Regions from separate parts of the Sphingomonas sp. 1185 genome, predicted to be linked through region 2. Evidence: riboswitches for the same ligand, from Rfam matches in the RefSeq annotation. Region 2 holds a riboswitch; the other holds the start of a gene.
What was found. Region 2 has a riboswitch for cobalamin ahead of ABIC44_RS18785 (acyl-CoA thioesterase). Riboswitches for the same ligand answer to the same signal wherever they lie in the genome.

Region 1 (15,523 bases), on a different contig from region 2:
GCCCGACATGCCGGTGATGCCCGGCACCACCGCGACGGGGGCATGGGGCCGCAGCCGGCTGTGCAGGTGCATGAACGAGCCGTAGAAGAAGGGATCGCCCTCGCACAGCACCACCACATCCTCACCGCGCTGCACCAGCGACAGGATATGCGCGGTGCAGGTCGCGTAGAAGGCCGACAGGCATTCATTGTAGCGCGGATCGGTGAAGACGATCTCGGTCGTGACCGGATAGTCCATCGGATATTCGACCACATCGTCCCGCAACATGCCCTCGACGATGGTGCGCGCATGGCCGCGCCGCCCGGCCTTGCGGAAATAGGCGACGTGCCGGGCCCCGCGCACCAGCCGGTCGGCGCGGACGCTCATCAGGTCCGCCGCGCCGGGGCCGAGGCCGACGCCGTGGATCGTGCCCGTCGTCATTCGGCGCGGCTCGCCAGCGCGTTGATCGCCGCGACGGTGATCGCGCTGCCCCCCGGGCGGCCCTTCACGATGGCGCAAGGAACGGGCAGCGCCTCCCACAGCGCGTCCTTCGACTCCATCGCGCCGACAAAGCCGACCGGACAGCCGATGATCGCCGCCGGGCGCGGACAGTCCGGGTCTTCCAGCATGGTCAGCAGGTGGAAGAGCGCGGTCGGCGCATTGCCGATCGCCACCAGCGCCCCCGCCAGATGCGGTCGCCACAGCTCCAGCGCGGCGGCGGAGCGGGTCGTGCCCATCTCCTTGGCCAGTGCGGGCACCGACGGATCGCGCAAGGTGCATATCACCGGATTGTCGGCGGGCAGCCGCGCGCGCGTGACGCCTTCGCTGACCATATGCGCGTCGCACAGGATCGCCGCGCCCGCCGCCAGCGCCTGCCGCCCCGCCGTCGCGAAGCCGCGCGAGAAGTGGATCGACGGCGCCAGTTCGACCAGCCCGGCGGCATGGATCATGCGGACCGCGACCGGCTCCTCCTCCGCATCGAAGCGGGCGAGCTCCGCCTCGGCGCGGATGATGGCGAAGGACTGGCGATAGATCGCCGCGCCATCGGTTTCGTAACTATAGGGCATCAACAGGCTCCGAGAAGCGCGACCGCCCGCTCGGGCGACAATCCGGTGTGAAGCGGTGCCGCCCCGGCGCGGGCGTGGCGGGCCAGATCGAAAGCCCCCTCGCGCCCGGTCAGCACCCAGTCCGCCGCCCGTGCCCGCGCGCAGCCCTTCGCGCAACCCGAGACGTGCAGACGCCCCTCGATCAGCGGCGCGAGGCGGGCGGCCAGATCGCGGGTCTCGACGCTCGCCTGCGGACAGGCTGGCGCGCCGACACAGGCGTCGACATGCAGGATCGGCGCATCGTCCAGCACCATGCCGGTGGCCGGTCGGGGAGCGAGGCCCTCCGCGATCAGCAGCCGCCACGGGGTCAGCCGAACGGCACAGCCATGACTGCGGACAAAGGCGGCCAGCGCCGATGCCCCGATCCGGCCAAACGGCAATCCATAAACCGCACCGACCGGATGGCCGCCCGGCCGCATCGGCGGGCCGCCCGTACCCGGCACCGCATCGCCGCTCGCCCAGTCGGGCAGATCGGCCACGTGGCGCGCCATCCGTCCGGCGGCGGCGCCCTCGCTCTCGACGAACCAGTGCGCCAGCCGGATCAGCGAATCGGCGGCGGTCCGGCGCGTAACGCGCATGCCCGCCGCCCGGCCATCGGCGCGCAGCAGCAAGTCCCCATCCGCCCCCCGCTCGATCCGGAAATCGGCGGGCGCTTCCATCAGCATCGGGGTCGGCCCCGCATCGATCGCAAAGCCGATCTTGCTCGGCAGATCGGGCAAGTCGGGCAGCCGCGCGCGCAACTCGGTCGCGATGCCGTGCGAATCGTCGCCCTCGCGCCAGTCGGGATTGATCAGGATCGCGCCCCGCGCCTCGCGCACCGGATCGGGATCGACCAGCCCCAGCGCGCGGAGCGCCTCGACCATCGGGGGCCAGCTCCGCTCGGTCGCGCCGCGCAGTTGCAGGTTCGCGCGGGCGGTCAGGTCGATCTGGCCATTGCCATGGGCGTTCGCGGCCTCGCACAGCCCCTCGACCTGATGCGCCTCCAGCCGGGCGAGCGGCGGGCGGACCCGGACCAACAGGCCGTCGCCCGCCATCATCGGCCGCCACGCATCGGGGCACCAGCCCTTGACCACGAACCCGCTCATGCCGCGCCGTCCAGCATCGCCAGCACCGAGTTGCGCCGCGTCCGCCACAGCCCCGCCGCATGAAGCGCCGCAAACCGCGCCTCCATCGCCGCCAGCGCCTGCGGGTTCGCCTGCGCCATGAAGTCGCGCACCTCGTCACGGGCCAGCGTCGCGTCCCAATACAAGTCGATCAGCGACGCAGGCACCACGTCCGCCAGATGCGCGAAGCTGCCCAGATGGTCGAGCGTCGCCGCGATCTCCGCCGCGCCGCGAAAGCCATGCGCCATCATTCCCGCCACCCAGCGCGGATGGGCGGCGCGGGCATGGACGGTGCGGGCGATCTCCTCGGCCAGCGTCCGCGCCCTGGGGCTGGCCGGATCGCGCGTGTCGAGATGATAGAGCGACGCCGCCCCCTCACCCAGCGCCGCCCGCGCCGCCGCGAAGCCCGCCTGATGCGCGGCATAGTCCGCCGCCAGCAGCAGGTCGCTTTCGGGGAGGTCATGGACATGGACAAAGGCCTGTGCCCCCGCCACCCGCGCGGCGATCCCGGCCGCGTCGCGCCGGTCGCCATCGTCGAGCGCGGTGGTGGAGGCGGCGAGCCAGCTTTGCCCCACCGCGATCCGCGCGGCCTCGTCATAGCCCGCCTCCGGGTCCAGCCCGATGCCATAACGGCCCGGCGCGGGGCCATAGACGCGCGGTGTCGCCTGCCCGACATAGGGGTTCCATTCGGGCTCTTCGTCACGCTGGCCGAGAGCCCGCACCGCCTGCCCGAACAATGCGACCAGATGCGGAAAGGCATCGCGGAACAGCCCCGACACGCGCAACGTCACATCGACGCGCGGCCGGTCGAAGCGCATCAGCGGCATCACCTCGAACCCCGTCACCCGTTCCGAGCGATGGTCCCATAGCGGCTCGACCCCGATCAGATGGAGCGCCATGGCGAATTCCTCGCCCGCGGTACGCATCGTCGCCGATCCCCAGAGATCGACGATCAGGGTGCGCAGGTGATCGCCCTCCTCCTGCATATGCCGCCGGACCAGTTCCTCGGCGAGCTTGACCCCTTGCGCCTGCGCGGCGCGGCTCGGCACCGCGCGCGGATCGATGGCATAGAGGTTGCGGCCCGTCGGCAACACATCGGCGCGGCCCCGGTAGGGCGAACCCGATGGCCCCGCCGCCACCCGTCGTCCGTCCAGCCCCGCCAGCAGCCCGGCCCGCTCGGCCGCGCCCTGTTCGCCGCGCCCGAAGACATGGAGCCCCTCGCCGAACTGGCTGTCCTTCACATCGCAGACAAAGGCGTCGATCCGGGCGAGCGGATCCTCCGCCCCCGCCAGCCCCAGCGTCTCGCCCAGCCCGACGCTGTCCGCCTCCTCCGCGATCAACCCGCGCAGCCGGTCGCGGCGCGCGGGGTCGAGGCCATCGGCATTGGCATATTCGTCGAGCAACGCTTCCAGCCGCCCCAGCCCCGCGCCCGTCTCCGCCTGGACCAGCGCCGGGGGGACATGGCCGAGGGTGACCGCGCCCAGCCGCCGCTTGGCCTGCGCCGCCTCGCCCGGATCGTTGACGATGAAGGGATAGAGGACCGGCCAGTCACGGGCCAGCGCCTCGGGCCAGCAGGCGTCTGACAGCGCGACCGCCTTGCCGGGCAGCCACTCCAACGTGCCATGCGCGCCGACATGGACCAGCGCGTCGATCGCTTGCGCGCGGAGCCAGAGATAGAAGGCGACATAGGCGTGGCGGGGACAGCGCGACAGGTCGTGATAATCCTCGCCCCGTGCGCTCGGTCGGCCGCGTTCGGGCTGGAGCGCGACGATCGCCTTGCCCAGCGCCAGCGCGGGGAAGTGGAAGGCGTCGCCCTCGACCAGCGGATCCTGCTCGACCGCGCCCCAGCTTTCGAACAGATCGGCGCGCAACGCTTCGGGTAATGTGGAAAGTGCGTCGTGATACGCCGCCACCGGCCATGCGATTCGGTTGGCGAGCAACGCGGCGGGCAAATCCGACGGGGCTTCCACATCATAACCGGCCTCGCGCAGATCGCCGAGGATGGCCTCGGTCGAGGCGAAACCGTCCAGCCCGACCGCATGCGCCGCCTGCCAGTCCTTGCCCGGATAGGTGGACAGCAGGATCGCCAGCCGACGCTCCGCCGCCGGGGTCGTGGCCAGCCTCGCCCAGCCCGCAACCTTGTCCGCCACGGCGGCGATCCGCGCGGGCTCGGCGCGGTGGAGACGCAGCGCGATGTCGAAATCGGGGTCGCGCTCGCCGGGTTGCTTGAAGCTGATGACCCCTGCGAACAGCCGTCCGTCGATCTCGGGCAGGACGACGTGCATGGCGAGGTCGGCGGGCGACAGGCCCCGCGCCGAACCCGCCCAACCCTCGCGGTCGCTGGTCGCGAGCGCGATCTGGAACACCGGCACGCCCGCCCCGTCGAGCGGCGTGGTGTCGTCCTCGCCGCGTGCGGAGAAGGCGGTGGCATTGACGATCGCGGCGGGGGTGAGCGCCTTCACCCAGCGCGCGATCCACGGGCCTGCGCCTTCGGCTTTCAGCGAGGGGACGAACAGCGCCACAGGGTCGAAGCCGCGTTCGGTCAGGGCGGCGTGGAGGGCGGCGATGGGTTCCAGATCGGCGGAGGCGAGATAGGCGCGGTAGAAGGTGATGAGGACGCGGGGGCGGGTGACGTTGGTCAGTGCGGTTGCAGGGCAACTCAGACCTTCCGGCGACCAGCCTCCAACGCTTGGCATCTTAAAGCCCCTCTCCCGGCAGGGGGAGGGGTTGGGGAGGGGCAATGCCGCAAGCGACGTCGTTTGTGGATAGGGCCCTCCCCCATCCCCTCCCGCCTGCGGGAGGGGCGTGCCCGGGGCAGTCGTGTCGAGCGAAAGCCACTCTCCCGGCAGGGGGAGGGGTTGGGGAGGGGCAAGGGCCACAGGCGACGCCACCGCCGACAAAGCGCCCAAAACCATCGCCGCCGCCTCCGCCCCTCCGGCATCGCACAGCGCCGTCAGCCGCCGCGCCACCGCCTCACCCACGGTGGACGCCGCCATCAACCGCCGGTCCTCCCGCCCATCCGCCGCCAGCACCGCCAGCGCGATGCCGCGCTCGCGCGCCAGCCGCTCGACTTCGCGCAGGCCATATTCCCAGTACGCCGCCCCGCCAATCAGCCGGATCAGGATCGCCTTCGCATGCGCCAGCGTCTGTTCGACATAGGTGTCGACCGACAGGGGATGGACCAGCGCCGCCAGATTGGCGAGCCGCAGCGACCAGGGAAATCCCCCTGCCCGCCAGCCCGCCGCAAAGGCGCTCAGGTCGCTGTCGGAAAAGGACAGCACCACCACGTCACCGGGGCGTTGCCCCAGATCCTGCGGAACCGCCTGTTCCTCCAGCCCATGGCTCTCGCGAAAGACGAGATGCACGCGCCTAGCCCTTCAGCACGCCCTCGATCGCGGCACGGTCGATCCGGTCATGCTCGGCGATGACGACCAGCCGGGTGCCGCGCGGCTCGCCCGCGCCCCAGGGACGGTCGTAGCTGGTGCGCACCCGGCGGCCGACCGCCTGGACCAGCAGCCGCATCGGCTTGCCCGCGACCGCCGCATAACCCTTTACGCGCAGGATATCCTGCTGCTCGGCGAGCGTGACGATGCGCGCGGCGATCGCCTCGGGGCTCTCCACCTCGCCCAGCATCACCGAGAGGCTGTCGAAATCGTCATGCTCGTGATCGTCCGCGCCGTCATGGTGCGAGGGGCGCGCGGCGATGTCGTCCTCGGCGGCGGCCTCCAGGCCCAGCACGATCTCGGCCGAGACGATGCCGTCGACCGCCTCGACCATGGGCAGCGGGCGCGGGGCCTCGGCGGCGATGATCGCGCGCGCCTTGGCGACGCCCTCCACCCCGGCCAGATCGGCCTTGGTCAGCAGGACAAGGTCGGCGCACGCCAGTTGATCCTCGAACACCTCGGACAACGGGGTTTCATGGTCCAGGCTGGGGTCGGCGGCGCGCTGCGCCTCGACCGCATCGAGATCGGGGGCGAAGCGGCCCGCCGCGACGGCCTCGGCATCGGCCAGCGCCACCACGCCGTCGACGGTGATGCGCGAGCGGATGGCGGGCCAGTCGAACGCCTTGAGCAGCGGCTTGGGCAGCGCGAGCCCCGAGGTCTCGATCAGGATGTGATCGGGACGCGGCTCCATCGCCAGCAGCTTTTCGACCGTCGGGATGAAGTCGTCGGCGACGGTGCAGCAGATGCAGCCATTGGCCAGCTCGACGATATTCTCCGCCGGGCAGTCGGGGATGGCACAGCTTTGCAGGATGTCGCCATCGACGCCCAAAGTGCCGAATTCGTTGACGACGACCGCCAGACGACGACCGCCCGCATGGCGGATCAGGTGGCTGATGAGCGTGGTCTTGCCGGCGCCCAGAAAGCCGGTGACGATGGTGACGGGGACCTTGCTGAGGTCACGCATGCTATTTCTCCGACGCGCCGGACGAGCGAGCGCGGACACGGGACCGATCGCCGGAGCGGTGACGGACGGGCGCTGTCGAATGCGTCCGCCCCGCGTGTCGGCGACCGATGCGGCCCCGGCCGCATGGCTTCGTCGCTCCCCGACGGAGAACCGTGCCCCGACCACCCCCTGGGTCCAGGCAAGAGCGACCATGACGCCGGCAGGTCTCCTGGCTCGCGGGTCAAAGCGAGCGGATGCGCCTTCCCGGATCGCTCCAGTGGCCGTGCCTCCGATGGGGCACCAGCATCGCTCGCTCGCCGCTTACAGTTGCAGGGACAGCCGGGGATTTGCACCCCATTCCCGTTTCAAAGCCCCAAGGGGCACCGGCGCGATCTTCGGAGCGTTTCGGCCCCGATGTGCGGCATTTATCCCGCCGCGCCGGGCTTGGCAATTCGCGCCTCCATCGCGGCGAACCCGCGCCAGCGATAGAGGAGGAAACTCGCCCCCCAGCAGATCACGAACAGCCCGACGATGGCGAAGCCCAGCACGTTGAAATGCTCTGACAGCGCCCCCGCATAGCGGAACGGCCCCGCCGTCCAGCCGAACCGCTCGGCGAGCAACGCGGTCGCCTGGATGCCGCCGATCACCAGCGCGACCAGCGCCGAGACCAGGGTGATCGTCATATTATAGTAGAGCTTGCGAAGCGGATGGACGAACGCCCATTCGTACGCGCCCAGCATCACCAGCCCATCGGCGGTGTCGATCAGCGCCATGCCCACCGCGAATAATATGGGGAAGACCAGGATCGTACCGAGCGATATGCCGTCGGCGGCGTGTGCGCCCGAAAGGCCCAAAATCGCGACCTCGGTCGCGGTGTCGAAACCCAGCCCGAACAGGAAGCCGAGCGGCGCCATGTGCCAGCTGCGGCGGATCAACCGGAACAGCGGACGGAAGAGGCGCGACAACGGCCCCTGCCCCGAAAACATCATCGCAGCATCCGCCTCCGCCATCGGCTCACCGCGCGCGACCCGGCGGAACCGGGTCCAGACATCGCGCAGGATGATGAGGTTCATGATCGCGATGGCGAACAGGAAACTCGCCGAGACGATGGTGGCGATGGTCCCGCCGCTCTGCCCGAACGCCTCGAAGTCGGACAGGGTGCTGGCGGCGAGCGCGACCGTGGTCGCCGCGATCAGGACGATGGCGGAATGGCCGATCGCGAACCACAGCCCGACCGCGATGGGTCGCTGCCCGTCCTGCATCAGCTTGCGGGTGACATTGTCGATGGCGGCGATGTGGTCGGCATCGACCGCATGGCGCAGCCCCAGGCTATAGGCGAGCAAAGCGGTGCCGAGCATCAGGCTGTTGCCCGCGAAGACGCTCAGCGCCCAGCCCCAGACGGCGATATTGACGAAGACCAGCGCGCCCATCAGCAGCGCGACCCGCTTCTTCAGCGGCAACCGGGCGCGCGGCGCTCCGGCATGATGGTAGGACATGGGTGATACCCCCGGCGTCATTGCGACAAGGGCCGAACTCCGCTGTCGCGGTCACCACCCCACCCCACGGACGCACGCCGGGCGGGATGGCCGATTCGTCTCGGCCGATGGGCGTCGCTCGCATGATACAATATATCCAGCCGGTGACCATCCCCTGGATCGCGGCAAGAGCGACTCGCACTGGCAGGTCTCCTGGCTTGCGGGTCGAAGCGCACGCGACACGGCCTTCCCGGATGGCTCCAGTGGCTGTCCCCTGTCGCAGGGACCGGCGTCGCTCGCTCACCGCTTACAGTTGCAGGGACAGCTGGGGATCTTCACCCCATTCCCGTTTCAAGCCCCGAGGGGCACCGGCGCGATTGACCGGCGGTCGGGCTGAAAGCCGTTGCCGGTCGGCACGGGGATAGTCTGCGGCGGGTGGAGGCGCAAACCGCTTTATCGGGCCGGACGCGCGGCTTAATCCGGATCACATGGTGGATGTGAGAAGATGGCGCCGCTGGGCGCCGGCGGCGGCGTGCCTGGTCGCGGCGTGTTCGGGCGGGAATTACCGGCCGGTCAGCGATTATCCGGTGCGGATCGGCAAGCCCTATACGGTGCGCGGCGTCACCTATGTGCCCGCCGAGGACGCGACCTATGACATGCTGGGCTATGCGAGCTGGTATGGCAACGAATCGGGCAAGCGCACCGCGAATGGCGAGCGTTTCCGCCCCGGCTGGGCGACGGCGGCGCACACCACCCTGCCGCTGCCCAGCTATGTCGAGGTGACGGCGCTGGACACGGGGCGGCGGATCATCGTGCGGGTCAATGATCGCGGGCCGTTCGCGGGATCGTCGCGGATCATCGACCTGTCGCGCGGTGCCGCCGAACAGCTCGGCCTGCGCGCGGTCGGCAAGGCGGCAGTACGGGTGCGGCGGGTGGAGCCGGACGAGAAGGACCGCGAACGCCTGCGCCACGGCAAGGCGGCGCGGCCATTGCCGCCGGTATCGGATGCTGTGCGGGCGAATCTGCTGTCGCAGATCGCGGCGGCGGGCATGACGGTGCGGTAAATGTCGTCATCCCGGCGATGAGGGCCGCCAAGGGCCCTCGCCTCCGCCGGGGCGAGGATCGGCATATCGCCCATAACGAAAGAGCGGGCTTTCGCCCGCTCCGCCGTCATCCGCCAATGTTGGAAGAAGATTGGTCGGGGCGACAGGATTCGAACCTGCGACCCCCACACCCCCAGTGTGATGCGCTACCAGGCTGCGCTACGCCCCGACCGAGCGGCGGCCTCTAGGCGGGTTTTCCGAAGGATGCAAGCCTTGATGTGAAGATAGTGCGCACCCCACATCCGGCGCTCCATTGCGCCTGTTCGCCTGCGATGGTAGCGGGCAGGCTATCCGACATGGGGGCTGGTCGATCGTTCGCGGTCGGCGGGTACCCGTGCCCATTCAGCATAGACGGGTCCGAATGTTCATTCCCTTCACCGCCCCAGTCGCCGCGATGGCTGCCGCCACCGGGGCCACCGCATCGAGCGGCGCCGCCTCGTTCCTCAGCCTGGCGCCGCTGCTCCTCGTCTTCGTGGTCTTCTATTTCCTGATGATCCGCCCGCAACAGCGCCGCATGAAGACGCTGCAAGCCTCGATCGAGGGGGTCAAGAAGGGCGATCAGGTCACCACGGCGGGCGGCATCGTCGGCAAGGTGACCCGCGTCGAGGACCAGCTGGTCGAGGTCGAGATCGCCCCGAACGTCCGCGTCCGGGTGGTCAAGGCGACGTTGACCGACGTGGTCAATCCGAACGCCAAGCCCGCGAACGACTGACCCGATGCTGGATTTCCCCCGCTGGAAGGTCGCTTCCATCGTCGCGCTGCTGGCGGCCCTGTGCCTGCTGGCGATCCCGAGCTTTCTGCCCGAGAGCGTCACCAACACCTGGGGTTCGATTCCGCACCCGCGCGTGAACAAGGGCCTCGATCTGGCGGGCGGCAGCTATCTGCTGCTGGAGGCGGACACCGCCGACCTGGCCAATTCGCGGCTGGAGACGATGCGCGACCAGGTGGCGGCGGAGATGCGGCGCGGCAATCCGCGCATCGAGATCGGCGACATCTCGGTCCGCGGCGGACAGCTCAGCTTCATGCTGCGCGATCCGACTCAGGTCGATGCGGCGCGTGAGCGGCTGCTGTCGATCACCGGCGGCGGGGCGGGCATGACCGGCCAGCGCGAATGGGACATCCAGGTCGTCGACACCTCGCGCTTCGTGCTGAAGCCGACCCAGGCGGGCCTGACCCAGGCGGTCGACACCGCGATGAAGACCGCGACCGAGGTCGTGCGTCGCCGCATCGACGCGCTGGGCACCAAGGAGCCCACCATCCTTCAGCAGGGCTCGAACCGCATCGTGGTGCAGGTGCCGGGGCTTCAGGATCCGCAGCAACTCAAGGACCTGATCGGCAAGACCGCCAAGCTGGAGTTCAAGCTGGTCGACACGACCGCCAACCCGGCCGAGGTGGTCAAGGGCAACGCCCCCGCCGGCAGCCAGGTCCTGCCCTATCCGGGTAATCCGCTGGGCGCGCCGGTGATCGCGGTAAAGCGGCCGGTCATCATCTCGGGCGACCAGCTGATCGACGCGCAGCAGACCTTCGACCAGCAGACCAACGCGCCGCAGGTGGCGATCACCTTCGACGCGCAGGGCGGTCGCAAGTTCGCGCGGATCACGCAGGAAAATACCGGCAAGCCGTTCGCTATCATCCTCGATGGCCAGGTGCTGTCGGCGCCCAATATCAACGAACCGATCCTGGGCGGTCGCGCCCAGATCATGGGCAACTTCACCGTCGACACCGCCAACCAGCTGGCGATCTCGCTGCGTTCGGGCAAGCTGCCGATCGATCTGAAGGTCGTCGAGGAACGCACCGTCGGCCCCGATCTGGGCGCCGATTCGATCCGCGCCGGTATCCTGGCCTCGGCGATCGCGGCGGTCGCCGTCATCGTCTTCATGACCGTCACCTATGGCCGGTTCGGCATCTATGCGAACATCGCGGTCGTCATCAACGTGCTGGTCATCCTGGCGGTCATGGCGATGCTGAACGCGACGCTGACCCTGCCGGGTATCGCGGGCTTCATCCTGACCATCGGCACCGCGGTCGACGCCAACGTGCTGATCAACGAGCGTATCCGCGAGGAACGCAGGCGCGGGCGAAGCGTCATCCAGTCGGTCGAGCTGGGCTATAAGGAAGCCAGCCGCACCATCTTCGAGGCGAACGTGACCCACGCCATTTCGGGCGTCATCATGCTCGTGCTGGGCTCGGGCCCGGTCAAGGGCTTCGCGGTCGTGCTGCTGATCGGCATCGTGACCAGCGTGTTCACGGCCGTTACCTTCACGCGGATGCTCGTGGCGCTGTGGTTGCGCCGCGAAAAGCCCAAGACCATCAATATTTGAGGCAGGAGAACAGATCATGCGCCTCCTGAAACTCGTCCCCGACAACACGAACATCGACTTCGTCCGCCTGCGCGGCTGGGCGTTCGGGCTGACGCTCGCGCTCACCCTGCTGGCGGTCGGCGTGACGTTCGCCAGGGGTCTCAATCTGGGCGTCGACTTTGTCGGCGGCCTGATGATCGAGGAGAAATTCCCCACCCCGCCCTCGGCCGACCGCGTGCGTTCGGTCATCGACGGGCTGGGCGTCGGCGAAGCCAATATCCAGACGGTCGGCGACGGCCGGACCATCAGCATCCGCCTGCCCGCCCCGGCCTCCAACGACGAAGGCGCGACCAACGCCGTCGTCCACAAGGTCGAGACCGCGCTGGGCCAGCAATTCCCCGGTGCGACCTTCAGCCGTTACGACACGGTGTCGGGCAAGGTGTCGGGCGAGCTGATCAAGCACGGCGTGCTGGCCGTCGTCCTGGCGATCCTGGGCATCGGCCTGTTCGCCATCTTCCGCTTCGAATGGCAGTTCGGCGTGTCGACCATCGTCGCCATCGTCCACGACCTTCTCGTCACGCTGGGCTTCTTCGCGATCACCCGGTTCGAGCTGGACCTGACGATCATCGCGGCGTTCCTGACCATCATCGGCTATTCGATCAACGACAAGATCGTGATCGACGACCGTATCCGCGAGAATATGCGCCGCTATCGCAAGATGGACATGCGCGAGATCATCAACCTGTCGGTGAACGAGACGCTGCCGCGCACGGTGATGACCTCGGTCACGATCCTGCTGGCGCTGATCGCGCTGCTGCTGCTGGGCGGCCATGTGCTGCGCGGCTTCACTGCGGCGATGATCCTGGGCATCGTGGTCGGCACCTATTCGTCGATCTACGTCTCGTCCTCGCTGCTCATCACGCTGGGCCTGCGCGCCGAGCCGAACCGCGAAAAGCCGGGCACGACCGACAAGCGCAGCATCGCCGACGCCGAGCGCATCACCCCGCGAGAGGGGTGAGCCGGGCGCATGAGCGACTCGATCCGAATCACCCGCGATCCGACCGCCCCCGGCCCGATCGTCCGTGGCTTTGCCGCCACGGGCTTCCGGGTCGGGGAGATCGCCTACCCTTCGCTGCTGCTCTCGCCCGACTGGCATGAGCCGTGGAGCCCGCCGCCCTTCGAGGCGCTGGATGCCCAGGCGGTGGCGTCGCTGATCGACGAAGCGCCGGAATTCCTGTTGCTTGGCACCGGCGCGACGCTGCGCCGCGCGCCGCGTGCGCTGATCGAGGCGCTGGAGGCGCGCGGACTGGGCGTCGAGGCGATGGACAGCCGTGCCGCCGCGCGCGCCTGGGGCGTGCTGCGCTCCGAGGGGCGCAAGATCGTCGCCGCGCTCTACCCGCTCGACGCCTGACCGGCCGCCTGGCGGCGCGCGACCAGCCCCGCCAGATGCGAGTGAAGCGCCGCGGCATTGGCGGCCCAGGTAAAGTCGCGCACCGCCGCGCGCACCGTCCAGGGGTCGGGCGCCTGCTCCAGCACATCGCGGATCGCATCCGCAAAGGCTTCGGCCTCGGGCGCGATGATTCGCCCCGCCGTGCGGCTGGTCACCACATCGCCCGCCCCGCCCGCCGGCGTGATGACGATGGGCGTCCCGCAGGCGAGCGATTCGACCCAGGCATTGGCAAGCCCCTCGGATGCCGAGGCCAGCGCCATCACATTGGCCGCCCCCAGCAGCGGCGGCAACGCCTGGTGCGGGATGCCGCCGACCAGCTGCACCCGCTCGCCCATGCCCAGCCGGGCGACCTGTGCGGCGAGCGCGTCACGCTCCGGCCCCTCCCCCACGATCAACAGCTCGACGCCGGGCAGCCGGGCGACCGCATCGATCACCACATGATGCCCCTTGCGGGGGATCAGCGCGCCCAGCGAGACGACCAGCGGCCCCCGGATTCCCAGCGCCTGTTTCGCGGCGGGCCGGTCGATCGGCTGGAAGATCGCCTGGTCGACGCCGGTATGATGGACCCGTATCCGTTGTCGCGCCACGCCGAGTGCGGCGACGTCGTCGGCCATCGCATCGCTGACCGCCAACAGCCCGTCCGCCCGCGCCGCCGCCCTGGCGACCTGATGGCGGGTGGCCGGGGCCCGCCCCCAATGATGGATGTCCGCGCCGCGCGCCTTGATCGAGACCGGCACGCCATAGCGCCGCCCCAGCGCCACCGCCGCCGGGCCATCGGGAAAGAAGAAGGAGGCATCGATCACGTCGAAACGCTGCTCCTCCCACAGCCGGTCGAGCAGCGGGCACAGCGCCCGGACCAGCGCGGCGACATGGAACCGCCCGCCCGTCCCCGGCAGCGTCACGAAGCGCGGCCGGGCGACCGACAGCCCATGCCATGTCTCCGCCACCGGCAGCCCGGCCTGCGCCCGGAACCGGGCGGCGCGCGCCAGCGGCCAGACCGGCAAGCCGATCGGCGCGACCACGCGCACCGAAACACCGGGCCGCTGCGCCAGCGCCGCCGTCTGCCGCTCGACGAAAATGCCGAAATTGGGGCGGGTGGCATCGGGAAACAGGCTCGACAGGGTCAGGACGTTCAGCATCAATCCTTCAACTCCGGTCGGCGCGCCCACGATGCGCGACGCTCATCCTAGCCCGGAAACGGGTGGTGGCAAAAACCATGACCGCGAAAGATGATGGACATGCGATCATCTTGCGCGATCAAATACCCATCCTGACTCGCCACAGTTAAGAATTGTTCATCAACGCGACAGATCGTCCCTGACACAGTTACGGCCATGGGCTATCCAGTCCAGACCAACAGGGTGGGACATTTCATGACGCGATTCGGACGTTTGGGCACGATGCTGGCCCTGGCCGCGACGCTGGCGGGCTGTGGCGGCGATGGCGGGTCGAACACGATCACCCCTTCGGGCGGGGGCGGCTCGGGAAGCGGCTCGAGCGGCACCGCGACGAACGGCTGCTCGCTGCGCAACCGACAGAACTGGGTCGCGGCGCAGATGAACGAATGGTATCTCTTCCCCGAGACGCTGCCCGCCAGCCTCGACCCGACCCCCTATTCCACCGTCAGCGACTATATCGACGCGCTGACCGCGACCGCACGGGCGCAGCGCAAGGATCGCTATTTCACCTACATCACCTCCATCAAGGAGGAGGATGCCTATTATAATTCGGGTGCGGATGCGGGCTTCGGCTTCCGCCTGACCGCCGACGCCTCGCAGACCAGGCTGATGGTCGCCGAATCGTTCGAAAGCGGCGCCGCGCTGGCCGCCGGAATCGATCGCGGGACCGAGATTCGCGGCATCGGCACCACGACCGCCAATATCCAGTCGATCGCCGACATCGTTCGCGCCGATCCGAACAACGGCCTGTCCAACGCGCTTGGTCCCGATACGGCGGGCACCAGCCGCGTGCTCCAGGTCGCCGACAGCTCGGGCAATGTCCGCACCGTCACGCTGACCAAGTCGGCCTTCACCCTCCAGCCGGTGTCGCCCAATTACGGCACCCAGGTCATCGTCGAGAACGGCCAGCGTTACGGCTATATCAATCTGCGCACCTTCATCAGCACCGCCGATCCGCAGCTGCGCGCCGCCTTCGCCACCTTCAAGCAGCAGGGCATCACCCAGGTCGTCGTCGACCTGCGCTATAATGGCGGCGGTGCGATCACCATCGCCGACCTGTTCAACAACCTGCTGGGCGGCAATCGCCAGACGTCGGACGTGATGGGCTATACCGCCTTCCGCGCCAGCAAGGCGTCGAACAACACCACCACCTATTTCGCCCCCCAGGCCGAATCGATCGTGCCGACCCGGCTCGCCTTCATCGGCACGGGCGGCACCGCCTCGGCCAGCGAATTGGTGGTGAACCGGACGCTGCCCTATATGGGGTCGAACACCGGGCTGATCGGCGCCAACACCTATGGCAAGCCGGTGGGCCAGATCGCGCTCGACAAGAGCGAGTGCGACGACCGGCTGCGCGTCATCGCCATCTCGGTCCAGAACGCCAATCAGCAGGGCGGCTATTATAACGGCCTGGCCAGCGTCGTGCCTGCCAGTTGCAAGGCG
Region 2 (15,523 bases):
CATGTCGGCTATGTCATCGATGGCGAGCCCTATGTCACGCCGACCATCCACTGGCGCGAGGGGGAGCGGATCTATTGGCACGGTTCCGCCGCCAGTCGCTTCCTGCGTCAGGCCGAGGGGCAGCGCGTCTGCCTGACCGTCAGCCATATGGACGGCTATGTGCTGGCGCGGTCGGCCTTCAATCATTCGGTCAACTACCGCTCGGCGATGGTCTTCGGCATCGCGCGGGTCGTCGAGGAACCCGACGCGATCGCCGACGCGCTGCGGCGGTTCACCGACGGCTTGTTCCCCGGTCGCTGGGAGACATTGCGGCCGATGAGCACGCAGGAACTGAAGGCAACCAGTGTCCTGTACCTCGATATTGAGGAAGCCAGCGTGAAGGCACGGGCCGAGCCGCCCGGCGACGGCGACGAGGCGGCGCACCCGGTCTGGGCCGGGGTGCTGCCGATCCGCAGCACCTTCGCCGCACCCGAACCCGCCCCCGAACTGGGCGGGGATATCGCTTTCCCCGCGGGCCTGTCCGCCCTGCTCGCATCGGGGCGGCTACGGTGATCGCCGGTCCCAGGCCGGATCGGACCGACGACCTGCCGCTCGGTGCCGTCGTCACCGGTCCGGCTCCGCCATTGCCGGGGTTCGATATCCATGCCGGTAGCACCGTTACGCTCGAACCGCTCGGGATGGCGCACGCGGCCGATCTCTGGCGTGTCGCGCAAGGGGCGGATCGCTCCTTCACCTATCTGCGCTATGGGCCGTTCGCGACGGAGGAGGCGTTCGCCGCGCATGTCGCGGGATTGTCCGGGATCGGCCGGCAACCCTTCTTCGCCGTGATCCCGCGAGCCAGCGGAACGGCTGCGGGCTGGGCCTCCTTCTGTGATATCGCGCCGGACGATGCTGCCATCGAGATCGGCAGCATCTGGTTCTCACCCGCCCTGCAGCGCACCCGCGCCGCGACCGAAGCAATATTCCTGATGATGAACCATGCCTACGCGCTCGGCTATCACCGGGTCGTCTGGCGCTGCAACGCCCTGAACGTAGCGTCTATCCGCGCTGCCAGCCGCTTCGGTTTCACCCATGAAGGGACATGGCGGTGCGACGGGATCGTGAAGGGCCGTCGTCGTGATACCGCATGGTTCTCCCTCCTGGCGCCTGAGTGGCCTGCACAACGTGATCGTTTCAAGGCCTGGCTCGACGACGACAATTTTGACGAGAATGGCGTCGCCAGGAAGCCGCTTTGAGGGTGATCCGGCCTACCGGTGCTTTTCATTGGAGCGGCGGCCAGCATAGCAGAGGCATTCCTGTTGGGATGGTGAAATGGCAGTTTATCCAGTGTCTCAATATTCTGTTTGATAGGTGTTTTGGGACAAAGGGGTGGGTGATTGTCCGCCAATGTCGATCGCCCGATAGGGCAGCTATGGGCAATCTTGCAGGTGCCACAGGTAGGCGCTTCTCGCCAGCCTGGGACCCATCCCGCGCTGGCGATCCAACACCGCCGTGATCAGCCGAGTATCTCTCGACGTACGATTTCCGCGCCAGCACCCAGCGCCTTCAGCTTGCCCCGTGCGACGTTGCGCGCCAGCGGCGCCATCCCGCAATTGGTCGCGGGCAAGAGCTTGTCGGCATCGACGAAGCGCAGCGCTTTGCGCAGCGTGTCGGCGACCTGTTCCGGTGTCTCGATCGTGTCCGTCGCGACGTCGATCGCACCAACCATCACCTTCTTGCCCCGGATCAGTTCGATCAGGTCCATCGGCACGTGCGAGTTCTGGCATTCGAGCGAGATGATATCGATCTTCGACCTCTGGAGGTTGGGGAAGGTCTCCTCATACTGGCGCCATTCGGAACCAAGAGTCTTCTTCCAATCTGTATTGGCCTTGATGCCATAGCCATAGCAGATGTGGACAGCGGTCTCGGCCTTCAGCCCTTCGGCCGCGCGCTCCAGTGTGGCGATGCCCCAGTCGTTCGCTTCGTCGAAGAATACGTTGAAGGCGGGTTCGTCGAACTGGATGATGTCGACGCCAGCTGCTTCCAGCTCGCGCGCTTCCTCGTTGAGGATGCGGGCGAACTCCCATGCCAGCTTTTCCCGGCTCCGGTAATGGGCGTCGTACAGGGTGTCGATCATCGTCATCGGCCCGGGCAGCGTCCATTTGATCGGCTGATCGGTCTGGGCGCGCAGGAAACGGGCGTCATCGACGAACACCGACGTCGGCCGCGAGACGGCTCCGACGACCGTCGGCACGCTGGCGTCATAGCGGTTGCGGATGCGCACCGTCTCGCGCTTCTCGAAATCGACGCCGTCCAGATGCTCGATGAACGTCGTGACGAAGTGTTGGCGGGTCTGCTCGCCGTCCCCCAGAATGTCGATGCCGGCCTGCCGCTGATCGTCGACTGCCAGGCGCAGCGCATCCTGCTTGCCCGCGACCAACTCTTCGCCCTCCAGCTTCCACGGCGACCACAGGGTCTCAGGCTGGGCCAGCCAGAATGGCTTGGGCAGACTGCCCGCGGTCGTCGTCGGCAACAATGTCGTCATGATGCAAATACCTGTCGTGTGGGTGGGGATCAAAGTCCGCAGGTCGCGGACCAGCGCTGAAGCGCGGGCCAATGCGGCTTGATGAAATGCTCTTCGGCGAATTTGCCCTGCTCGACGGCGAGGCGGCTGCGTTCCTCGCGATCGTAGACGATGCGGGTCAGCGAATAGTCCTGATACCTCAGGCTCGGCTGATAATGCTCCGCCGCGACCGAGTTCGCGTTGTAGATTTCCGGGCGATAGATCTTCTGGAACGTCTCCATCGTCGCGATGGTGCTGGCGAGTTCGAGGTTGGTGTAGTCGCTGACCAGATCGCCGATGTGGTAGAAGGCGAACGGCGCGACGCTGTGTGGCGGCATGAAATACCGCACCTTCATGCCCATCTTCGCAAAATACCGATCGGTGGACGAGAATTTGTCGTTGCGATACTCGACGCCCAGGATCGGATGCACGTTGGCGGTCCGGTGATAGACCCCCTTGCTCGATACGCTGAGGCAGATGACCGGGGGTTTGCGGAAGTGGTCGCGGTAGGCGCTCGATCCAAGGAAATGCTTGAACAGGTTGCCATGCAGATCGCCGAACCCCTCCGGCGCGCCGCCACCCCCGGCCTTCAGGTGATCGGGCAGGACGACGCTGAAGTCGTAATCGCGAATATAGGACGAGAAGTTGTTGCCGATCATGCCATCGCTGCGCTCGCCGCTGATCCGGTCGGTCACGGTGGTGTGCAGGATTTCGATCAGCGGAAACGCTTCGTCGTCCGCGCCGTCCCCGAGCGTGAGCGCGGCCGAGACGATTGTCAGCTCCAGCGTGTATCGATCGCCCCTGGGGTTATCCCAGTGCATCAGCGCGTTGAAGCGGTGGTCGATCATCACCAGCGTGTTGCGCAGATTCTCCTGGCGGCTGTCCCCACGCGCGAGATTGGCGAAGTTGGTGGTGATGCGCGTGTTGTCGGCGGGACGATAATCCTCGTCGAACGGGATATGGCTGATCGAGAATGTGAACCCGCTATTCGTCATGACTCACCCAGGCTTTGCGGGCGGGAGGTCAGGCGAAAGCGCGCAAGGCGTGAACAGGCCCGGATGGCGGCAAGCCACGGACCGTCGCATCAAGCGCGATCCACCGGAGGAACCCCCGTCCGAGGAACGTTATGGCGTCGAAAGGCAGGTCTCCTGGCTCACGGGTCAACGCGGTGGCTCCGGCCTTCCCAGGCTCCTTGCGAGAACCCAGTGACACGAAATGGAGCCGCCACTCGCCGCTTACAGTTGCGGGGGCAGCGCCGGATTCTGCCCCAAAGGACACCACCGGCTTCCCGTCTTAGCCCCATCGCCACGCCTGGGATGGGGAACCTCGACATATCCGTTCAACACCATCAGCCCGATGGAGTCAACGATCATATAAAGATATCTTTATATCTTGATCCCGTTCGAAGCGCCGTCGTGATCGTGTGGCGTCGGTCACGCCATGCGCTGTCGGCCCCCCTGATCTTGACCTGAAGGGACGTTTTCTGCGACCCCGGCACGGTCAAGGTTCCTTTGCCGGATGGCCGAAGGCTAAGACGGGAAATCGGTTCGATGCCGATGCTGCCCCCGCAACTGTAAGCGGCGAGTAGAAATCCCCTCGTGTGTCACTGGCGCCTGGGTGCCGGGAAGGCCGGGGTTTTTATGACGACCTGCAAGCCAAGAGACCTGCCTTCGACGCCATAGCGACCACCGGCGGGGTGCCCGGTCTGGCCGCTGCGTTGCTGCGGGAAGAGGTACACCTCTCCCATTGGCCGCTGGCGTCTGGATGCCCTCGCGAATGGTTGAGGATCAGGATGTCACAGGAATACCGCAGCACCCCCATCCAGCTGATCGACATGCTCTTTCCCGGCGATGCCAATCACCACGGTACATTATTCGGTGGGGTGGCTTTGGAGCACATGGACAAAATCGCCTTCCTGGCAGCGTCTCGTCACGGCCGTGCTGCCTTCGTCACCGCGCCGTCGGAAAAAATTGATTTCGCAGCGCCAGCCAAGATCAGAGACATGGTGGAGGTGACGGGCCATGTCGTGGGGGGCGGCCGGAACTCGCTCGACGTCGAGGTCGAACTGATCGCGGAGGCATCGGTATCGGGCCTACGACGGCTATGTACCCGTGGTCGGTTCACGCTCGTTGCCGTCGGAAGCGAAGACCCTCTGCCCCCGATTGGTGAGACGGTTCCGAGAGATGCGGCGCAGCCGTTGCGAATGGTCGACATGATCTTCCCGAACCAGACCAGCCATTACGGCACCCCCTATGGCGGCGACGCGCTTTGCATGATGGGCACTTCGGCCGCGAAGTCAGCGTCACGCCCGAAGATCACCGGATCGAGCCCATGCGAGATTGCGATCGCGGCCTCGGTGTCCGATCCCACGCTCCCGATCACCGTGGCACCGAGGCGCTTGGCCCAAGAGGGTGGCGAACGCCCCTATCCGCGTCGATCCTTGGCCGTCGGGGAGCGGCGGTGGCAGTTTGACGGTCAACCACGCCGCCACCCACACCAACCCCAGCGCGCCTGAGACGAGGAACGCCGCCTGCCACCCGAATGCGACCGCGAGCGCCGGGATCGCCAGCGGGGTGATGAGCGCACCAATATTAGACGCGGTATCACCGATGCCGAGCGCGATTGACCGATCCTTCTGTTCGAATAGGTGGCAGCGGACTTGACCGCAGCCGGTGTCCCGATCGATTCCGCCGCGCCAAGTATGACTCCGGCTCCGATGAAGCCGGACAAAGTCGCGTCGGCTCTCTACCGCAAGCGTGCAACAGCCCCTCCACGAAGAGGCTTACTCTACCCCACAGCGGATGAGCCATATCCGCTCGAAACCGGTCGAGTGACACCAATCCCTTTTATTCCTACTTGATAGATATGATTTGTTCCGGGAAGCGGGCCGGCGACCTAAGCTTGCCTGGTTCGCGAGGCACTCAGACGGGGCCGCGACGGTCATGCATCGGTCCGGGGAGAGGGCCGCCGCGCCAGATCAGAATCATAGGGGGAACGGCTCATGCCGAACCGATTGCGGCCGCGCGCCGTACGACACGAACGACGGTCGCATCGGGGTGCGATCGCCGTGCTGGCGGGCGTCGCCATGCTGGCAACCGTCCCGTCGCCGACGTTCGCGTCCGAACCGGATGCCGCCCCGTCGCTAGAGCAGGTGCTGGCCCGCCGACGCGCGGCGCAGGCAAGCCCCGATGCGGAGCAGGTCATCGAAACGCGGGCCACGGCGGAAAGCGGTTCGGGCGTACGACGCCTGCGGATCGGCGATTTCCAGTATCTGAGTGATAGCGACCGCGGCTATGCTGGCTATGATCTGGGCGCGGGATCGTGGGACACGTTCGCGGCGGTGTTGGCCAGCGCGCTGGCCGACGAATTCGCGACCCAGGCAGCACGGCGCAAGCTGCCCGTCGACGCGATCGACATCGTCCTGACCAGTCACCCAGACGCCCCCGAAATCGCCCGCACGCGTAAGGTGTCCTATCCCCGCAACCTTGCCTACACCGCCTATATCGCGTCGTCGGCCAGCGACGCCGACCTCGAATCGCTGCGGCAGGATGTCGAACGCGCATCGCCGGTGCTGGCCGCCGTGCGCGATCCGCAGGCGATCGCCCACGGTCCCGTCGGATTGACCGTCAGCGCGGCGCAACCCGATGCCGGTGCGCCGCCCGGACTGCGCGATTTCCTGGTCGAAAAGCGCCAGGCGATCGCGCGACTGGCGCAGGCCGCCGCCGCCGGCACCGCCGCGCCGCCGACCGGGCTGCGCGCCCATGCCCGTATCGAACCGCACAGCGGCCTGCGCACCACCCGGACCGGCAAGGGCAATTACCATATCCTGCACGACAGCCGGGCGGACCGCGCGGGCAATGGCCTCGCCCCGACGGTCGAAGAGCATCTGGTCGGCGTGCTCGCGACCTGCATGACCCATATCTTCGAGATCGAGGCCGCGAAACGCAACATCGTGCTGGATGGCCTGGAAGTGCGCACCCGCGCAGTCCTGCCGCCGCGCGGCGACGGGGCGACGGCGGCCCGGTTCCGCGACATCGCCTATACTGTGGCGATCGCATCGCCCGAACCGGCCGCGCGGATCGATGGATTGCGCGACGCAGTCGAGGCGTCCTGCCCGATCTACAACCTGTTGCGCGATCCGCAGTCGATCGCCGGCCGGATCGTACGCGGCCGGTACGAATCGCAAATGGCCACCGCGGCGCGCTGAAGCGCCCGCACGGTGCACGTCCGCGATCTGCGCCGCAGACGGTGCCCGACATCACATCTTATCCTTGGGGAGAATCATGAAGAACTGCGCCTTTTTGCTGGCGGCGACCGCACTCCTAGCCGCACCGTCCGCCTTTGCCGAACCGCGCGATGGCACACCGCCGCGCGCCGACGCCGCGGAGACGGAGGAAGCGAAGGAAAGTCCCGACAGCGATATCGTCGTTAACGGCCGCAAGCAGCAGAAGGAAATCAGCGGCGGTGCGCTCGGCACCCGCTCGAACCTCGAAACGCCGTTCTCGATCACCAGCGTCGACAGCGACGATATCGAGAAACTGCGCGCGCTGACCACCGCCGACTATTTCGTCGGTGATGCCAGCGTGACCCGCGACGGCGGCAGCCGCTACAACATCCATTCGCAATGGGTGACGGTGCGCGGCGCGGCGGTACGGACCCAACTCTACAACGGCGTACCGCTGCGGGACTCGCAGGGCGCCGACACCCCACCCGAATTCCTCGAACAAGTGCAGTTGCTCAAGGGTGCCGGCAGCTTCATCTATGGCTATGCCGCCCCCGGCGGCGTCATCAACTTCGTCACCAAGAAGCCGACCGAGACGCTGCTCGCAAATATCAGCGTTGGGTGGCAGTCGGCGGCGCTGTTCCGGCAGCATGTCGATATCGGCGACACGGTCGGGCCAGTCGGGTTCCGGCTGAACGCGGTCCAGGAGTTCGGCCGGACCTATGCGGACAGTGAGATTTTGCGTCAGGGCGCGGCGATCGGGCTGCGCGTCGACCTCTCGCCCGATATCGCTTGGCGCACCGATGCGTTTTATCAACGGAACCAGATCGACGGCGCCGAACCCAGCTTCGTGGTCGGCGGCAATGCCAGCCCGGCGGTGCCGACCTACCGCGACCGGGTGGTGCCTGCCCCGGTCAGCGGGCGGACGCGCTTCGCCTCGCGCGATACCTATACCGACGGGCGCCTGTATTCCGCGATCACCAGCCTGACGTGGCAGGTCAACCCCGACTGGTATGTCCGGCTGACCGGCGGACAGGTCGGCAACGACCACCGGCTGCCCTATGAACGCATCATGCTGCTCAACCAGGCAGGGGATTATTCGCTGCGCCTGTTCAACGGGCGCAACGTGTACCGCAACCGACTGGGTTCGGTGTTCGTCGAGGGGAAGTTCGCTACCTTCGGCCTCGCGCACCAGCTCAATCTCGGGCTCGACTGGCGCGACAGCCTCGGCCGTCATGCCGAAAATCTTGCGACCTTTCAGGCGGGCAGCAACATCTTCCGACCCGTCCTCGCCCGCTGGACCTATGACGACCGCCGCGACCTCGAAATCCGGCCGCTGGGCTGGAACGAGGAGAAATCGGCATTCGTCAGCGACACGATCACCATCGCCGACACGGTGTCGGTCATCGCCGGCGCGCGCTACACCGACTATCATTCGCGTGCATGGGCGTGGCGCAGCCAGCAACGTACCAGCGACTATCGCACCGACGGCGTCACGCCGACCTTCGCACTGCTCTATCGCCCCAGTTCGGCGCTGACCTTCTACGGCAGCTATATCCAGGCGCTTTCCGAAGGGACGATCGTCAGTAACCTGTACGACAATGTCGGCGACATCCTGCCCGCGCTGGCCAGTCGCCAGTATGAAGTCGGCGCCAAATGGGAATGGGACCGGTTCTCCGGCGCCGTCGCGCTGTTCCGGCTCGACCGCGGGGCGAACTTCGTCACCGACGACAACCGGCTCGTGCAGGACGGGATCGAACGCTATCAGGGGATCGAGGTGTCGGCGCGGGTCGTGCCCGTCCCCACCGTATCCCTCGGCGCATCGACGACCTTCGTCGACGGCACGCATGAACGGGCCACCAATCGCTGGCTGGTCGGACGGCAACTACACGGCGTCGCGCGGGTAACGGCGGTGTTCGATGCATCCTACGACCCCGCCTTCTTGGCCGGCGTCGGCCTCAGGGCGCTGGTTCGCTATCAGGGCAAGGCCGCGATCTTCAACAACCAGCCCCGCGACTGGACCGTCTATACCCCCGGGGTCTGGCTGGCGACGTTGGGCGGCGACTATCGCTTCCAGCTCGGCGGGCGCGAACTTACGCTGCGCGGACAGGTTCAGAACCTGTTCGACACCCGCTACTGGAACAGCGGTACCAGCACCTGCTGCTATTCGCTGTCGCCGGGGCAACCGCGCACCGCCAGCATCGACCTGAAGGTTTCGCTATGACCCGGCATGACAAGGAGGCCCGCATGTCCCCGCGCTACTGGACGTATCTTACCGCCGCCGCGCTGCTCGTGCTTTCGGGTTGTGGCGAAGAGGACCGGTCGTCTCCACCACCGAAGACAGCCACCGCCGCCACCGAGATCGCGTGGCGCCACGGCGACGTTGCAGATGCGTTTGCGGAGGCGAGCGAACAGAACAAGCCGGTGCTGCTCTATTGGGGGGCGGTGTGGTGTCCGCCTTGCAATCAGTTAAAGGCCGGATTGTTCCGCAACCCAGACTTCATCAGCAGGACACGCGACGTCATCCCCGTCTATCTGGACGGCGATACGCCCGGAGCGCAGGCATGGGGCGAACGGTTCGGCGTGACCGGCTATCCGACACTAATACTGCTGCGTCCCGATCGGAGCGAGGTGACGCGGCTGTCGGGCACCGGCGATAGCGCACAGGTCGCGTCGGCACTGGATGCGGTCCATCGCGGCACCGGCAATGTCGATACGCTGCTGCAGCGTGTCCGGTCGAGGCAATCGTTGTCGAACGACGATTGGGCGTTGCTCGCAGGATATGGGGGGTGGCACGACCCGAGCCGATCTGCCACTGCGGCGACGACGCTGGCCGCGTTGGCGGCCGCCGCCCCTGATGCCCGGTTGCAACGCCAGTTCCTCTTACAGGCGCAAACCGTCCGCCCCGATACCGCCCCGCTTTTGTCTCCCGCAGAAAGCAACCGGCTGCGCCACGCCCTGACGACGGTACTCGCCGATCCCGCAGAGGTCCGGGCCAACCGCGCCTCGCTATCCTATGGCGCGGTGAAACTCGTCAATGGTGCGGTTCCTGGCGGAGGAGCGGATCGGCAGCGGATCGGGGAAGCGATCGTCGGGGCACTGGACGCCCTGTTCGTGGACACCCGGCTTGTCGCGTCGGAGCGGCTTGCATCGGTCGACGCGGCGGTCGCGCTGTACCGCGATCGCGCCGGGCCCGCCGCCCCACCGGCCGCCGCGTTGCTGGCCAAAGTGCGCGAAAGGGTTGCATGGGCCGACCGCAGCGTCACCAGTCCCTATGAACGGCAGGCCGTCATCAGTGGCGCGGCGCACTTGCTGGCCGATGCCGGCGATGCGGCCGGGGCGCAACGGTTGCTGGAAGCCGAACTCAAACGGTCGCGCACACCTTATTACTACATGCCAGCGCTCGCCGAACTGGCCGAGGCGCGCGGCGACCGGCGGCAGGCGATCGACTGGCTGCGGCGTGGCTACGAAACGTCCGAAGGCCCGGCTAGTCGGGTGCAGTGGGGTGTGACCTACGTCGAGGGACTGCTGCGCCTCACGCCCACCGACCATGCCGCGATCGAAAAGGCGTCCGGCGCGGTCATTAGCGAACTGGCCAGCCAACCCGAAGGATACCGGCAACGAACCCGGACGCGGCTGGAAAAGCTGGGCAAGGCACTGGCCGCGTGGGGCACCGAACAGAACGGTAGCGCGACGCTGGCGCGGCTGCGGACCGCCGGAAAGAAAAGCTGTTCGGGACAACAGGATGCGGCGGTCGCCACCGCATGCCGCAACTGGCTCCCACCGGGGATCGCCTAACGAATCGTCGGTATGATCCAGACACGGCCGATCGGTGCCGTCTTGCTAACCCTGATCGTTGAGACGCCTCGATCGAGTGACGTCGGACGGAGCAAGACTATCTACGACGATCGCGTTTCGAGAAACTTCTGGACAGCGAAGGTGAGCCGAGGTCACGCCGAATCGAACTAACCTGGTGGGGCAAATTTGCGAATGCGGATGGCGGGGGCGGAAGAGGTGGTGGCCGTGACGATCGGCCAGGCAACTGCCGTGCCGATGGACGACGTCTTCATCTCGCGTGCGTTCGTCTGCCTGGTGCAATCGGGCGAAAAGCAGATCCATCATCCAGCGTTCGGCTCGATCCTGGCCAGACCAGGGGATGTCGTGGCCTTTCCCGCCGGCGCTCTGGTGACGATGGAAAACAGGCCGACGCGGGACAAGCACTACCGCGCGGAGGGATTGTTCTATCCGCCTGAACTTATTGCATTGGTGTTCGGTGATGCGGCGGCTCGCTCGCAGGGTGGAGGCGTCCCGCAGGTGCTTGCAGGCGATCCCGAGGCAGCCGCGGTCTTCGACCATCTGGCCGACACCCTTAGCAACGACACCCTGCCCCCTGCCATTCGTCGACACCGGGCGATCGAACCGCTGGTATGGTTGCACGACAAGGGCGTGCATCTACCCTATGCCAGCGATGGGCCGCTCCAGCGGCTGCGCGCGCTGATCGATGCCGATCTGGCGCATCCATGGCGCGCCGCTGAAGTCGCGACCGCCCTGGCAATGAGCGAGGCGACGTTCCGCCGGTGGTTGGGGCACGCCGGGCTGCGCTTCTCGGTGGTGCTGCGCAACGCACGGCTCGAACGCGGGTTGCTGATGCTGCAGACCAGCGCCGATCCGGTGTCGCGGATCGCACTGGAGTGCGGCTTTCTGACGCCTTCCCACTTCACCGAAGCATTCAGGGGTCGTTTCGGCCATCCGCCCCGCGCTATCCGTAACCGCGCTATCTGAGCGTTTCCCGACAGTTTTCGAGCGTCTGCCGACGGTCCTGCGCGGTGATCCGCAGTACAAGCGGGCATCCACTCTCATGATCGGACCAGTCATGCGCCTTGCCCTGCTTCTTCCGCTAGCCACCCTCTCTGCGCCGGCATTGGCCGCTGAACCCTTCCGCCTGGCCAGCCCGTCGATCGCGGAAGGTGCGATGCTGGCGCCCGCGCAGGTATTTACGGGCTTCGGCTGCTCAGGCGGCAACCAGTCGCCCGCCCTCGCATGGAGCAACGCCCCGTCGGGGACCAAGAGCTTCGCCGTGACGGTCTACGATCCTGATGCGCCAACCGGATCGGGCTGGTGGCACTGGACTGTCGTCAACCTGCCAGCGTCGGTGCAGCGCCTGCCCGCGAACGTGAGCGGCAAGGCGGACGCGCTGCACGGCGCGACGGAACTGCGCAACGACTACGGCACGATCGGGTTCGGCGGAGCGTGCCCGCCCCCCGGCGAGGTGCATCGCTATGTCGTGACGGTCCACGCACTGGGGGTCGACAAGCTCGATCTGCCATTCGGCGCCAGCAATGCGCTGGCTGGCTTCATGATCCGCGCCAATACGATCGCTACGGCCCGGATTACGGCCACCTATCATAGATAGATCGCGGTCCCGGTATCAAAGATTAGCGGCGGCGCCATACCGGAACCAGTGGAAGCGCCCTACTATTCCCACTGGGATGGTATTTTGGGATGGCGTGCTGCTGCTGGCGCGACTTGGCCGCTTTCCGTTGCGACGGCAAATGAGCCAAAGCATGTAAAAAATGGGCGGGGCTTACAGAACCATAGCGTCGGAAGTCGCTGTTCCACTTGCCATATGCCTCCGGCAGATACCGCCACTGCTCCCCTGCCCGCGTGATCCGCATTATGCCTTCAAAGAAGGCAGGCTGTCACCAGCGGGACGACAGCCTCGTCCGCGCTCGGCCAATAGCAGTGACCCGGTCAGCGACCATTCCTGATCCGACAAACCGATCCGCTCGCCCAAGCCTGCCCCCAGAAGGCAGCCCTGAATCAGGGGCGAATTCACACCGTCAAGCTTTGTTCACGATGCCTGATGTGCGCCTGAGCGCAGCACCCACAAACAGCCGTTGACGGACAGGAGGTTGTCCGCACCCGTCCAGCCAGGATCAGCCGCCTTGCCCGGAACTAGCGATGCAATCCGCAACCGTAGCGCCTCGCTCAACTCGTGCCGCGTGATCACGACCGCCCGCTCCGCGCCTCAACACGGATGACTGTGAATCAGCGTTCACCTCCGTTTCGAAATCCTAATGTCGATACGGCCTATGCGCCCCCCCTTCACTTCCGCAATCGGCATTGCGGCAGCCATCGTAACGATGGTTCGAATCGCCTGCCGGTAGATTGGCCAGTGAGCGGCGTCGGCAGAATGACACATCTGTCATGTTGGCTTGGAATCAAATCAAAGACCGCACGTTGAACTTTTTTTCCAGCGAACTGCGCGCAGAGTGGGGGTGGCTAATTTTTTCAAGAATTCAGGACGTTGGCGCTGAATTTAAGAAGTTTCACAGACGAAGATGCGATGTGGTTAACAAAACACTCTCATCCAGCCAATCATAAATTAAATTTTTGTAATCTACCAATCTGGCCAAGGATCGAGAGAGCCTTGCTGAATTTATCACGTGCCATTGCTATTCGGCAAAGTCATCACACTGACTTTGCATCATTTTTTATCGCGCATGGCATATATTAGTGAACAGGGAGCAGAAGCATGCGAGCCACGATCAAAGTGAAGCTGGTCGCGACATTCGCGATCGTTCTGGCCATGCTGGCGGTCATCGTGGGGTTCAGCGTGAATCGCTTGTCGACCCTGAACACGGCCCAGAGCAACATGGTGGATGATCCGGTCGCCTCGCTGGACCGTATGCAGCAATTCAACGATGCCATGACGTCGTCGATCGTGGCGTAAAAGAATCTCACGATGAGCGACGACACAAACTTCATGGCCAAGCAACATGCGGAACTGCGCCGGCAACGTGCCCGCGCCGATCGGCTGATCGACGAAGTTTCTCGCACGGAGGACGAAATCGATCGCGAGATGTATGCCGACGCGCAACGCGGCTGGGCGGAGTATAAGTCAATCGCCGACAAGGCCGTCGAACTGGCGCTTGCCAATCGCAACGCAGAAGCATCGATCATTTCGCTGGGTGCCGCCAACAAGGCGGCCGTGCGGATCGGCGATACGGTTGATAAGATCGTGGAACGCCAGCGGTTGGAATTGACGAAGGCGGATGAGGCCGGCGATGCGCTGTATGCGCAATCGCGCACGACGTTGTTGGCCGTGGCTGCTGCGGCCTTCCTGATCGCCATGGGGGGGTGCCTTGTGGATCAGCAGGATCGTCTCGCGCGGTCTGGGCCGTGTTTCTGCTGCCCTTCGCGCCGTGGCGGCAGGCGATCTCGATCAGAATATTGAGATCCCAAGCAACGACGAGATCCGTGACCTCGTAGATGTCGTGAATAACATGACCGACAATCTGCGCGCCTCGGCCACGCTGGCGGATCAAATTGCGCAGGGCGATCTAACGGTCGAGCATCAGCCGCTATCTGACCAGGACAAGCTGGGCCATGCGCTGGTCGCGATGGTTGAGCGGCTGCGCACCGTGGTCGGCGAAGCAACGGAAGCGGCCTCCAGCGTAGCCGCTGGCAGCCAGCAGCTGTCGTCCTCGTCCGAGCAGGTGAGCCAGGGTGCGACCGAACAGGCCGCCGCTGCGGAAGAGGCTTCTGCGTCGATGGAGCAGATGGCCGCCAACATAAAACAGAACGCCGACAACGCGACCCAGACCGAGAAGATCGCCCGCCAGTCGTCGCAGGACGCGGAAGTGAGCGGTCAGGCGGTGCAGAAGGCCGTGATCGCGATGCGCACTATCGCCGAGAAGATCGGCATCGTGCAGGAAATCGCGCGTCAGACCGACCTGCTGGCGCTGAACGCGGCAGTGGAAGCGGCGCGGGCCGGTGAACATGGTCGTGGCTTTGCGGTGGTTGCGGCGGAAGTCCGCAAGCTCGCCGAGCGCAGCCAGACGGCCGCTGCGGAAATCAGCGGCATGTCGTCCGATACCGTCGGTGCCGCCACCCAGGCGGGCGAGATGCTGGTCAAGCTGGTGCCCGACATCCGCCGTACCGCCGAGCTGGTTGCCGAGATCAGCGCCGCCTGCCGCGAGCAGGATATCGGCGCCGTCCAGATCAATCAGGCGATCCAGCAGCTCGATCAGGTCACGCAGCAGAATGCTAACGCCGCGGAAGAGATGTCGGCGACATCCGAACAACTCGCGGAGAACGCTGGCCAGTTGCAATCCAGCATTTCCTATTTCCATATTGATGAGGCGGGGCGGGATCGTGGTGCTCGTCGCCCGGCGCAACGGACTGCCGCTAACACGTCCGGCAAGTCTCGTAGCGCAAAGGCGATCAAGCCGTCTGCATCGTCGCGGAGCTTTGCGCTCGACCTGACGTCGGGCAACCCGGACGAGCAAGGCCGCATGTTCGAGCGCGCGGCATGAGCGGCCAAATCGAAGCGGTCGTCTTCGCGATCGGTGGTTCGCTGTTCGCCCTGCCGGTGACGGAGGTGCGTGAGATCCTGGATCGACGTCCGGCCTTTCGCGTGCCCTCCGCACCCGACTGGATGGTGGGATTGATCCATCTGCGCGGGCAGTCGGTGGCGGTGCTCGACCTGCGCGTCCTTGCCGCCACCACGATGGCGGGAGCCGGGGACGATGCGCGCATCCTGATCGTCCAAACCGCGCGGGATGGCGCATGGCTGGGCCTGCTAGTCGATCAGGTCGTCGACGTGGCCTGTCACGAGCATGCCGACCGGCAGGAGGTGCCCGCCATCGTGCCGCAGCACGGGCCCTGGCGTCTGTCCGGCGTTCTTCGCCGTGGGGAGGACTTTGTCGGACTGCTCGACATGGAGGCGATTGCCGCGCTGGCGGACGATCCCGCCG

Region 1: another riboswitch for cobalamin. It lies ahead of cobW (cobalamin biosynthesis protein CobW); the one in region 2 lies ahead of ABIC44_RS18785 (acyl-CoA thioesterase).

What each region holds. Positions count from the first base shown of each region.
Region 1 is NZ_JBEPKL010000026.1:31,942-47,464, reverse strand. Features, by position in the region: gene cobI (precorrin-2 C(20)-methyltransferase) at 1-420, opposite strand, end outside; gene ABIC44_RS15375 (precorrin-8X methylmutase) at 417-1,046, opposite strand; gene ABIC44_RS15370 (ferredoxin-like domain-containing protein) at 1,046-2,170, opposite strand; gene cobN (cobaltochelatase subunit CobN) at 2,167-5,553, opposite strand; gene cobW (cobalamin biosynthesis protein CobW) at 5,558-6,595, opposite strand; cobalamin riboswitch at 6,777-6,977, opposite strand; gene ABIC44_RS15355 (HoxN/HupN/NixA family nickel/cobalt transporter) at 7,000-8,070, opposite strand; cobalamin riboswitch at 8,236-8,437, opposite strand; gene ABIC44_RS15350 (septal ring lytic transglycosylase RlpA family protein) at 8,547-9,113, shown strand; tRNA gene ABIC44_RS15345 (tRNA-Pro) at 9,245-9,321, opposite strand; gene yajC (preprotein translocase subunit YajC) at 9,514-9,864, shown strand; gene secD (protein translocase subunit SecD) at 9,869-11,473, shown strand; gene secF (protein translocase subunit SecF) at 11,490-12,470, shown strand; gene ABIC44_RS15325 (Mth938-like domain-containing protein) at 12,480-12,863, shown strand; gene ABIC44_RS15320 (glycosyltransferase) at 12,845-14,041, opposite strand; gene ABIC44_RS15315 (S41 family peptidase) at 14,276-15,523, shown strand, end outside.
Region 2 is NZ_JBEPKL010000044.1:4,141-19,663, reverse strand. Features, by position in the region: gene ABIC44_RS18805 (pyridoxamine 5'-phosphate oxidase family protein) at 1-552, shown strand, start outside; gene ABIC44_RS18800 (GNAT family N-acetyltransferase) at 549-1,235, shown strand; gene ABIC44_RS18795 (methionine synthase) at 1,496-2,557, opposite strand; gene ABIC44_RS18790 (putative oxygenase MesX) at 2,554-3,537, opposite strand; cobalamin riboswitch at 3,664-3,886, opposite strand; cobalamin riboswitch at 4,029-4,228, shown strand; gene ABIC44_RS18785 (acyl-CoA thioesterase) at 4,335-5,057, shown strand; partial or broken gene ABIC44_RS18780 (hypothetical protein) at 5,040-5,153, opposite strand; gene ABIC44_RS18775 (OsmC family protein) at 5,544-6,749, shown strand; gene ABIC44_RS18770 (TonB-dependent siderophore receptor) at 6,826-8,988, shown strand; gene ABIC44_RS18765 (thioredoxin family protein) at 9,012-10,562, shown strand; gene ABIC44_RS18760 (helix-turn-helix domain-containing protein) at 10,788-11,546, shown strand; gene ABIC44_RS18755 (YbhB/YbcL family Raf kinase inhibitor-like protein) at 11,638-12,177, shown strand; gene ABIC44_RS18745 (hypothetical protein) at 13,300-13,497, shown strand; gene ABIC44_RS18740 (MCP four helix bundle domain-containing protein) at 13,510-14,001, shown strand; partial or broken gene ABIC44_RS18735 (methyl-accepting chemotaxis protein) at 13,961-15,082, shown strand; gene ABIC44_RS18730 (chemotaxis protein CheW) at 15,079-15,523, shown strand, end outside.